Regions from separate parts of the Streptomyces sp. NPDC048479 genome, predicted to be linked through region 1. Evidence: riboswitches for the same ligand, from Rfam matches in the RefSeq annotation. Region 1 holds a riboswitch; each other region holds the start of a gene.
What was found. A riboswitch is a leader RNA that binds a small molecule or an ion and turns the genes downstream of it on or off. The one in region 1 is predicted to bind cobalamin.
Positions count from the first base shown of each region.

Region 2: it holds a riboswitch for cobalamin, as region 1 does, so the genes downstream of both, AB0D12_RS27935 (cobalamin biosynthesis protein) here and AB0D12_RS02025 (prenyltransferase/squalene oxidase repeat-containing protein) in region 1, are expected to answer to the same signal.
Region 3: it holds a riboswitch for cobalamin, as region 1 does, so the genes downstream of both, metE (5-methyltetrahydropteroyltriglutamate--homocysteine S-methyltransferase) here and AB0D12_RS02025 (prenyltransferase/squalene oxidase repeat-containing protein) in region 1, are expected to answer to the same signal.

Region 1 is NZ_JBEZKA010000001.1:447,885-451,153, forward strand. Features, by position in the region: gene AB0D12_RS02015 (CAP domain-containing protein) at 1-617, shown strand, start outside; gene AB0D12_RS02020 (MBL fold metallo-hydrolase) at 846-1,892, shown strand; cobalamin riboswitch at 1,949-2,072, shown strand; gene AB0D12_RS02025 (prenyltransferase/squalene oxidase repeat-containing protein) at 2,183-3,269, shown strand, end outside.
Region 2 is NZ_JBEZKA010000020.1:62,679-65,947, reverse strand. Features, by position in the region: gene AB0D12_RS27940 (cobyric acid synthase) at 1-356, opposite strand, end outside; gene AB0D12_RS27935 (cobalamin biosynthesis protein) at 353-1,318, opposite strand; cobalamin riboswitch at 1,424-1,566, opposite strand; gene AB0D12_RS27930 (hypothetical protein) at 1,762-1,983, opposite strand; gene AB0D12_RS27925 (inorganic phosphate transporter) at 1,996-3,243, opposite strand.
Region 3 is NZ_JBEZKA010000044.1:31,451-34,719, forward strand. Features, by position in the region: gene metE (5-methyltetrahydropteroyltriglutamate--homocysteine S-methyltransferase) at 1-1,952, opposite strand, end outside; cobalamin riboswitch at 2,117-2,339, opposite strand; gene AB0D12_RS37705 (hypothetical protein) at 2,404-3,003, opposite strand.

The DNA of each region.
Region 1 (3,269 bases):
CCTGCATGAACCCCCAGGAGAACGCGGGCAGCAAGTCCTACGGCCACCACTGGAACGGCCACCACTGGAAGAGTGCGAACTCCGAGCAGCGGTGGACGGGTGCTCCATGGGGCCAGAAGCCGGCGGCGGGAGCGTCGCAGACGCCCGCTGCCACTCCGAGCGCACCGAAGACCAGCGCGACTCCGAGCGCACCCAAGGCCACCGCGACTCCGAGCGCACCGAAGACCGCCGCCCCGGCATCCGGGGATGCGGCCCGGGTGTTGCAGCTCGTCAACAGCGAGCGCGGCAAGGTCGGGTGCTCCGCGCTGACCATGAACGCGAAGCTGACGAAGGCCGCCCAGGACCACAGCAAGGACATGGCTTCCCACAAGAACATGTCCCACACGGGCTCCGACGGCTCGTCTCCTGGCGACCGGATCACGAGTGCCGGTTACAACTGGAGCACCTACGGCGAGAACGTCGCCTACGGCTACGCCACACCCGAGAGCGTCATGGCGGGCTGGATGGCCAGCCCCGGCCACAAGGCCAACATCCTCAACTGTGCGTTCAAGGAGATCGGCATCGGCCTCGCGCAGCCCAACAGTTACTGGACGCAGGACTTCGGAACGGCCCAGTAGCGGGCGCCAGGAATCCGGCCACCGCTTGCCCCGGTATCGCTTCTGCGGGGATGGCGGGCCGCTCCAGCGGATGAAAGGCCCTGACCGGTTCGCCGGTCGGGGCCTTCGTCGTCGGCGCGCCGCAGGTCAGCCAACTCCGCTGGAATGACAGTCGACTTGGGCGACCATTGGAACCAGTTCTAGTTATAGTGGGCCGTGGCTGTGTCGCCGAGGAGAGACGAGAGCCCCATGACCCAGGTGACCGACCACGGCGGGGGCGTCTGGTCCATCGAGGTGCCCATTCCGGACAATCCTCTCGGTCACACCCTGGTCCACCTGCTCGACACCGACCGCGGGCCCGTACTCATCGACACCGGCTGGGACGACCCGGCCTCCTGGGACGCCCTCGTCGCGGGTCTCGGCTCCCTCGATGTCGCGGTCGGTGACATCCACGGCGTCGTCATCACCCACCACCACCCCGACCACCACGGCCTGTCCGGGCAGGTCCGGGACGTCTCCGGCGCCTGGATCGCGATGCACGACGCGGACACTGCGGTGGTACGCCGCACCAGGGAGGCCGAACCGGCCCGCTGGCTCGACTACCTGGCGGACAAACTCTCCAGGGCCGGCGCCCCCGACGAACACACCGCTCCGCTGCGCGCGGCCCGCGCCTCGGGCCGGATGCGTACGCTGCCGGGCCTGCGCGCGGCCCTGCCCGACCGGGAGATCGTCCCCGGCGAACTCCTCGACCTGCCGGGCCGCCGGCTCCGCGCCATCTGGACCCCCGGCCACACGCCCGGCCATGTCTGCCTCCACCTGGATGAGGCCCATCCGGCGGGCAGACCCGGCAATGGGCGGCTCTTCTCCGGCGACCATCTGCTGCCCCGGATCACCCCGCACATCGGCCTCTACGAAGATCCGGACGCCGGCGACACAGCCACCGTCACCGATCCGCTCGGCGACTACCTCGACTCCCTGGAGCGCATCGGCCGCCTCGCACCCGCCGAGGTGCTCCCGGCGCACCAGTACGCCTTCCCCGATGCCGTGTCCCGGGTACGGGAGTTGCTCGACCACCACGAGGAACGGCTCACCGGCCTGCTCGGGCTGCTGGCCGCCCCGCGCACTGCGTGGCAGGTCGCCGAGCGGATGGAGTGGAACCGGCCCTGGGACCAGATCCCGTACGGATCACGCAACATCGCGGTCTCGGAGGCGGAGGCACATCTGCGGCGACTGGTGAAGCTGGGGCGCGCGGAGGTGCTGGCGGGGAGCGACCCGACGCTGTACGTGGCGGTCTGACCCCTGGTGGCCACCGGCGACCGGCCACCGGCGATCGACCACCGGCCGGTCGGTAGAGTGAGCGAGTCGTCATCATGACCGTACGGGGGGAAGCCGGTGCAAATCCGGCGCTGACCCGCAGCCGTGAACCGCCGTCGCAAGCGGTGAGTCGGAATGCCCCGTACCTGGTCGTGACCGGCTCGTGCCACCGGCAGCCCGCCGGTGGCCGGCACCGTCGAGGTATACGGGGCCGGAGCCCTGGTACCTGAGCGTGCCTGTGCCCGGCTCCCGCAGGAGAGGCCCAGCCCGCCATGACCCCCGTTCGCCGCAGCGCCATATCGCTCGCCGCCTCCGCCGTACTCGGCATGGCCATAGCCTCGGCCGCCGCGCCGGCCGCGATCGCGGCGCCGTCTCCGACGCCGTCGACCGTGCTGCCGTCCGGTCTGTACGGCACGGGCGACCCGACGTACGACGGTGTCTGGCGGCAGTCGCTGGCGCTGCTCGCGCAGGACACGGTGGGCGTCAAGCCCGCGGCCAAGGCCGTGGCCTGGCTGACCGGTCAGCAGTGCGACAGCGGTGGCTTCCCCTCGTACCGCGCGGACGCGGCCAAGGCGTGCGACGCCAAGCTGCCGCTGGACTCCAACGCCACGGCCGCCGCGGTGCAGGCGCTCGCCGCGCTCGGAGGGCAGGACGCCACCGTGAAGAAGACGGCCGGCTGGCTGAAGTCCGTGCAGAACGCGGACGGCGGCTGGGGCTACAACCCGGGCGGGGCCAGCGACGCCAACTCCACCTCCATCGTGATCGGCGCGCTCGCGGCGGCGGGCGAGAAGCCGGAGGCGGTGAAGTCGAAGGGCGGGAAGACGCCGTACGACGCGCTGCTGACGTTCGCGAAGCCGTGCGGCGGGAAGGACGGCGGCGCGTTCGTCTTCCAGCTGAAGTCGCCCGGCATGGTCGCGGACTCCACGGCGGCGGCTGTGGTCGGCGCGCACGGCAAGGGCCTGGCCGTGACGGCGGGTGCGAAGGACGCCAAGGGCACGGTCTGCGAGAAGGCGACGACGGTCGAGGGGGCGGCGCACAACGGCGCGGCGTACCTGGCGACCGCGCTCGCCAGGACCGGGCACCTGAACACGGCTCCGATGCCGGGCGCCGCGGACCCGACTAAGAAGCCGGACTTCGGGAACACGGCGGACGCGATCGTCGCGCTGAGCGCGCAGGGCCTCGGCGACCAGGCGAAGAAGCCGATGGAGTGGCTGCAGCAGAACTCTGCGGCCTGGGCGAAGGCGTCCGGCCCGGCGGCGTACGCACAGCTGATCCTCGCCGCGCATGCGACCGGCGCGGACCCGAAGAGCTTCGGCGGGACGGACCTGGTGGCGGGGCTCAACGCGACGGGTCCCGCGC
Region 2 (3,269 bases), on a different contig from region 1:
TTCCCGGGGGACGCCCCCTCAGCGCCCCCGAAGAACCCGCGGGCGCTCAGTTCGCCCACCGGTTTGCCCATCAGGACCACCTGGCTCGACCGGTCGCTGCCCGGCTTGAGCAGCACGGGATTCATCAGCGCGCTCGGCTCCACGCGCGCGGCCTGAGCCTGCATGGCCTGCGCCCGGCCGATCTCCGCGCCCTCGCGCGTCACGAACGAATTGAGGGACATGTTCTGCCCCTTGAAGGGCGCGACCTTCACTCCCCGCCGCACGAGCCATCGGCAGATCCCGGCCGTGACGACGCTCTTGCCCGCGTCGGACGTGGTCCCCGCCACCAGCAGCCCGCCGCCTCTGCGCCTGCTCATCCCCGCCCCTTTCCCGCGCGCCGCGCGCGCAGTGCGTGACCTGCCAGGCGGCCCGCCGCGCAGGTCGCCAGTGTCAGCCAGCCGACGCGCCGTGAGAGCCGTACGGCGCGTCCGATGTCGCCGAACTCCACCGGGCGCCCGGTGCCGTTGAGTACGGGACGGTGCTCCACCCGGCCGCCGTACGAGAGGGTCCCGCCCAGCCGTACGCCGAGCGCCCCCGCGAACGCAGCCTCCACCGGGCCCGCGTTCGGGCTCGGGTGCTTCTTCGCATCGGCCCTCCAGGCCCGTACGGCTCCGCGGGCATCCCCGCCCGCGAGTACCGCGAGTCCCGCGGTGAGCCGGGCCCCCGGCCATCCGGCCACATCGTCGAGCCGCGCCGAGGCCCAGCCGAACCTCCGGTATTTGGGCGACTTGTGCCCGACCATCGCGTCCAGCGTGTTGACGGCACGGAACCCCACCAGACCCGGCACGCCCGCGAGTGCGCCCCAGACCAGCGCGCCCACCACGGCGTCGGAGGTGTTCTCGGCGACGGACTCGACGACGGCGCGTGCGATCTGCTGCTCGTCCAGCGCCTGCGGATCGCGCCCGCACAGATGCGGCAGGCGCTCCCGCGCCACGTCCACGTCACCGGCGGCGAGCGCGCCGCCGATGGCCCGCGCCTCGCGGCCCAGCGTCGTACCTCCGACGACGGCCCAGGTGGCTGCGGCGATCAGTGCGACGGATGCGCGGCCGCGGCCCCGTACACCGCGTGCGACAACCGCGGCGGCACCCGCGGCGCCTCCGGCGCACACGGCGGTGTGCAGTGCGCCCCAGCCACGGTGGTCACGCCACAGGACATGCTCGACAGCGCCCGCGGCCCGCCCGAACGCGGCGACCGGATGCCCGCGGCGGGGATCGCCGAGCAGCAGGTCGCCGGCCAGGCCGGCGGTGGCGCCGTACACGAATTCACGGTCGGCACGCATGGGTTCAGGCCGACGCTTCGCCTCGAACGACTCTCGTACTCACAGCAGGAACTGAACCGCAGCCGGGCATGGCGATATGTCCTCACTCAGGGTGTCCGCGCCCTGGTTCGACGTGACCGGCGGTGAGAGTTCCTGGCTTCCGGGGACTGCTCCCCGGTGACAGTGGCGGGACCGCGCCGGATTTGCACCGGCTTCCTCTTCTGCCGCCGTAGATTGGCTTCGGCAGTCCACCACGCTGCGAGAACGACCGTCAACTTGCCTTTGACCTGCGATGCAGGAGTGTGTTGGGGCACACATGCGGGGCGGATTTCCGCCAGGTGTCGAAAACAGGCCGTACCGCCACGTCGCCCGCAATGCAAGAGCCGGGCCGGGTCACCCGAAGGGGTGCCCGGCCCGGCCTGTGAAGCGGTTGATGAAGCTCGGGGAGCTGGTGAACCGTGCCGTCAGATGACGATCAGATAGATCCCGTACGCCACGGCCGCCGCGCAGAGCGCGAAGCAGGCGTACGCGCCGGTGCGTGCCAGGGCCGCGGAACCGCCCTGTGCGGCCGCCGACTCCTGCTTGGTCAGGCCGACGATGCCCAGGGTGAACAGACCCACCAGGGCGACGGTGGCGACGAGGCTCACGCCGAAGACGGAGCCGAGAGCTGCCCAGTCGATGTTCATGCTGATCTGTCCTTACACCGTGGCCGGCTGCGTCGGCTCGGAGTCGGTGGGGGCCGGAGCCGGGATGGTGGTCTTGAAGTCCTGCGCGGGCGTGCCGGCCGGCGGCGGGGTGACGGCCGCGATGGCAGTGGTCACGACACCCGCGGGCTCGGCGTCGGCGTCCACCGCGTTGACGTTGGTGTGGTCGACCACCTGGCGGCGGGAGATGAACCAGATCGCGGCGCAGGCGCCGATCAGGAAGGCCGCGACGACCGCGACACCCCAGTCGCCCTGCCTGGACACGAACTCCGAGCCCGCGGCGACCAGACCCGCGGCCGGAAGGGTCAGACCCCAGGCGACGAACATCCGGGTGGCGGTGGACCAGCGGACCACGCCGCCCTTGCGGCCGAGGCCCGCGCCCATCACGGCGCCGGAGCAGGAGTGCGTGGTCGACAGCGAGAAGCCGAGGTTGGAGGAGGCGAGAATGACGCTGGCCGCGCTGGTCTGGGCGGCGAAGCCCTGCTGCGGCTGGAGGTCGGTGAGGCCCGTGCCCAGGGTGCGGATGATCCGCCAGCCGCCGAGGTAGGTGCCCATCGCGATCGCGAGACCGGCGGAGAGGATGACCCACATCGGGGGGTTGGAGCCGGGGGAGACGACACCGCCGGCGACGAGCGCCAGCGTGATGACGCCCATGGTCTTCTGGGCGTCATTGGTGCCGTGGGCCAGGGAGACCAGGCCCGCCGAGGCGATCTGGCCGGCGCGGTAGCCCTTTGCGGTGGCCTTCTTGTCGGCGTTCTTGCCGATCTTGTACGTCAGCCGGGCGGCGAGGAACGCCGCGAGGCCGGCGACCAGCGGGGCCGCGATCGCGGGGATCAGCACCTTGGTGACGACCGTGCCGCCATTGACGCCGCTGACGCCGACCGAGGCGATGGTGGCGCCGATCAGACCGCCCATGAGGGCGTGCGAGGAACTGGACGGCAGGCCGATCAGCCAGGTCATCAGGTTCCAGAGGATGGCGCCGACGAGCGCAGCGAAGATGACTTCGGGTGTGATGCCTGACTCGGTGATGATGCCGCTGGAGATCGTCTTGGCGACCTCCACCGACAGGAACGCGCCGACGAGGTTGAGCGCGGCGGCCATGGCCACCGCCGTCTTGGGCTTCAGAGCGCCGGTCGAGATGGTCGTCGCCATCGCGTTGGCGGTGTCGTGGAAACCGTTCGTGAAATCGAACACGAGAGCTGTCGCGATCACAATCGCGAGCAGCAAGGTGATGTGTTCCATTTACCCAGGCAATCGTTTGACGTCAG
Region 3 (3,269 bases), on a different contig from region 1:
GTGTCCGGGCGCACGCCACTTGTGGCGAGGCGGAACGCCTCCGTCGCCCAGGCCAGGTACACGCCGTGGTCGGCGGCCCGAAGCGGGAGGGTTTCGCGCAGCGCGGGCTCGTCGACCTGGATCACCGAACTACCCGCTGCCTCCAGGTCGTTGACCTCGTCGCGCAGGGCGAGGGCGACCTGGCGTGCGGTGTCGCCGAGCGGCTGATCGTCGCGGACGAAGGACCAGGCGAGCATCGTGACCGGGCCGGTGAGCATACCCTTGACGGGGCGGTCGGTCAGCGATTGGGCGTACGACGTCCAGCGGATCGACATCGGTTCGGGGCGTGCGATGTCGCCGGCCAGGATCGGCGGGCGGACGTAGCGGGTGCCGTACGACTGGACCCAGCCGTGCTCAGTGGCGAGATACCCCGTCAGCTGCTCGGCGAAATACTGCACCATGTCGTTGCGTTCGGGCTCGCCGTGCACCAGGACGTCGATACCGGTCTTCTCCTGGAAGGAGATGACCTCGCGGATCTCCGCCTCGATGCGCCCCTCGTAGCCGGCGGTGTCGATCCTTCCCGCACGCAGATCGGACCGGGCGGTGCGCAGTTCGGTCGTCTGGGGGAAGGAGCCAATGGTCGTCGTGGGCAGCAGCGGCAGGCCGAGGTGGGCACGCTGCGCGGCGGCCCGCTCGGGGTACGGCTGGGAACGGCGGCCGTCCGTGTCAGTGACCGCGGCTGCCCGGGCGCGCACCGCCGGGTCACGTGTGATCGCCGAGCCCGCCCTGGAGGTGAGATCGGCGCGGTTGGCGGCGAGTTCGGCCGCGATGGTGTCGGTGCCCTGGGCGAGACCGCGGGCGAGGGCGACGATCTCGGCGGTCTTCTGCCGGGCGAAGGCGAGCCAGCGGGCGATCTGCGGGTCGATGTCCCGCTCGGCGGAGCTGTCGAGCGGGACATGCAGCAGCGAGCAGGAGGCGGCGACGTCGACCTGGCCTGCCAGGCCGAGCAGGGTGCCCAGCGTGGACAGGGACTTCTCGAAGTCGTTGATCCAGATGTTGCGGCCGTTGACGACTCCGGCGACCAGGCGCTTGCCGGGCAGCCCGCCGACCGCGGCCAGGTCGTCGAGATTGGCCGCGGCGGCTTCGGTGAAGTCCAGCGCGAGACCGTCGACGGGGGCCTTGGCGAGGATGGGCAGGGCTTCGCCGAGCCGGTCGAAGTAGGAGGCGACGAGCAGCTTGGGCCGGTCGTCGAGACCACCGAGGTCGCGGTAGGCGCGGGCCGCGGCGTTCAGGTCCGCGCGGGTGCGGTCCTGTACAAGGGCGGGCTCGTCCAGCTGCACCCACTCGGCGCCGGCGGCCCGCAGGTCGGACAGCACCTCGGCGTACACCGGCAGCAGTCGGTCCAGCAGAGTGATCGGCTCGAAGTCGGCGGCAACGCCGGGGGCGGGTTTGGCCAGCAGCAGATAGGTGACCGGTCCGACCAGCACCGGGCGGGCGGTGTGGCCGAGCGCGACGGCTTCCTTGAGCTCGGCGACCTGCTTGGAGGAGTCGGCGGTGAAGACGGTGTCGGGGCCGAGTTCGGGGACCAGGTAGTGGTAGTTGGTGTCGAACCACTTGGTCATCTCCAGCGGCGCGACATCATGGGTGCCGCGTGCCATCGCGAAGTAGCCGTCCAGGGAGCCTGCCTCGACGGCGGCACGGTGGCGGGCAGGGATCGCGCCGACCATGACGCTGGTGTCCAGGACGTGGTCGTAGTACGAGAAGTCGCCGGTCGGGACCTCGTGGATGCCGGCTTCGGTGAGCTGCTGCCAGTTGGCACGGCGCAGCTCGGCGGCGGTCTCCCGGAGGGCTGCAGCGGTGACGCGGCCCTTCCAGTAGCCCTCGATGGCCTTCTTCAGTTCACGGTTCTGGCCCTGACGGGGGTAGCCGTACACGGTGGCCCGTGCTGCCGCGGCTGTGGACAAACTGGTCACGGAACTCTCCTTCGCGAGTATGTCTCCTGTGGAACCCGGCGACGGGCAGAGAACGCGAAGGGGTGACGAACCGGACGGCACGGTCTCGCGCCGTGCGCGCGGCCGTCCGTCTGGTATGTACGCCGACCCGCCCTCGAGGTCACCGGGATCTCCGCACGCGATCGAGTCGCGTACGGGCAACGGGCAGGTCTTCGGACTCGCGGGCACGTCTGCCGGTCTCCCGGCGGACTCCTACTGGCCGTCGCTTCCCAGACCCGGCCGGGTCCAGTGCGTATGACGGCGGTCGTTCCCGCTCACCGCTGCGGGGCAGTCCCGGATTTTCACCGGGTTCCCTCTTGCGACGCTCCTGCCTGGCTGACAGGGCGAACCAGCTGCAACGGCCAGCCTAGAGGGCAGCCCTTGAGTACGAATACAGCTGTTCACATTCCGGACGGTGATCTGCGCGGCCGTGTCAACGCCAGCAGCAGCGGGTCGCCGGCCAGGTTCCGGCAGGCGCTGCGGAGGCGGAACGCCGCCGCTCCTCCCGCGCCATCCGCGCCGCCAATGCTCGGAGTTCCGGCTGGCCGACGCCCGGCCCGCCGAACGGGCAGAGGCGCGGTCGGTGCAGCACCGACGCCGACCCCACCAGCTCGCCCTGCTGGAACTCCGCGCGGGACGCGGCGCAAGAGGCAGCGCCGCCAACGAGCGCCGCCGCCGCACTCGGCTGCGCCCATCCCGCCACCAGTACGCGGCTGCCCGGACCGGCAGGCAGCAGTGGCCGCACCTGCGCGGCGCTTCCCACGTCGTCGAGCACGAGCAGCAGCCGCAGCCCGCTGGTGGCGTCGCGCCATGCGGCGATCAGGTCGTCGCGATCCTGGGGAACGTCCGCGTCGGCCATGCCGAGCGTGCGCAGCAGCCGCTGGAGCAGCCGCTTCGTCAAGGGCCGGTCGCCCTCCGGTGAGTGGTGCGTGAGCCGATCGAGGAAGAGGACGGCGTCCGGGTGTTGGGGGCGAAGCGTCCACGCCGCGTGCACCAGCAGTGATGTCTTCCCGACCCCGGCAGGCCCGTCCACCGTCGCGACGGTGACAGCATCGTGGGGGGCGCGGTCAGTGCGGCGACCTCCGCGACACGGCCGATCAACTTACCCGCGTTACCGGGGAGTTCGTTCACCGTGCGAAGCGGCCGGGCCCGCGCGGACACCGGCGGCAGCGATGCCCGGGGACGCCGCGAGGCAGCTGCCGCGGGGGCCTTCGAGGCGGGCGCTGACACGGAACCCGATCGACCGGCAATGGCCGCATGGGCATACAGACTCGTTCTCCCCTCTGGGGAGATCCGCCC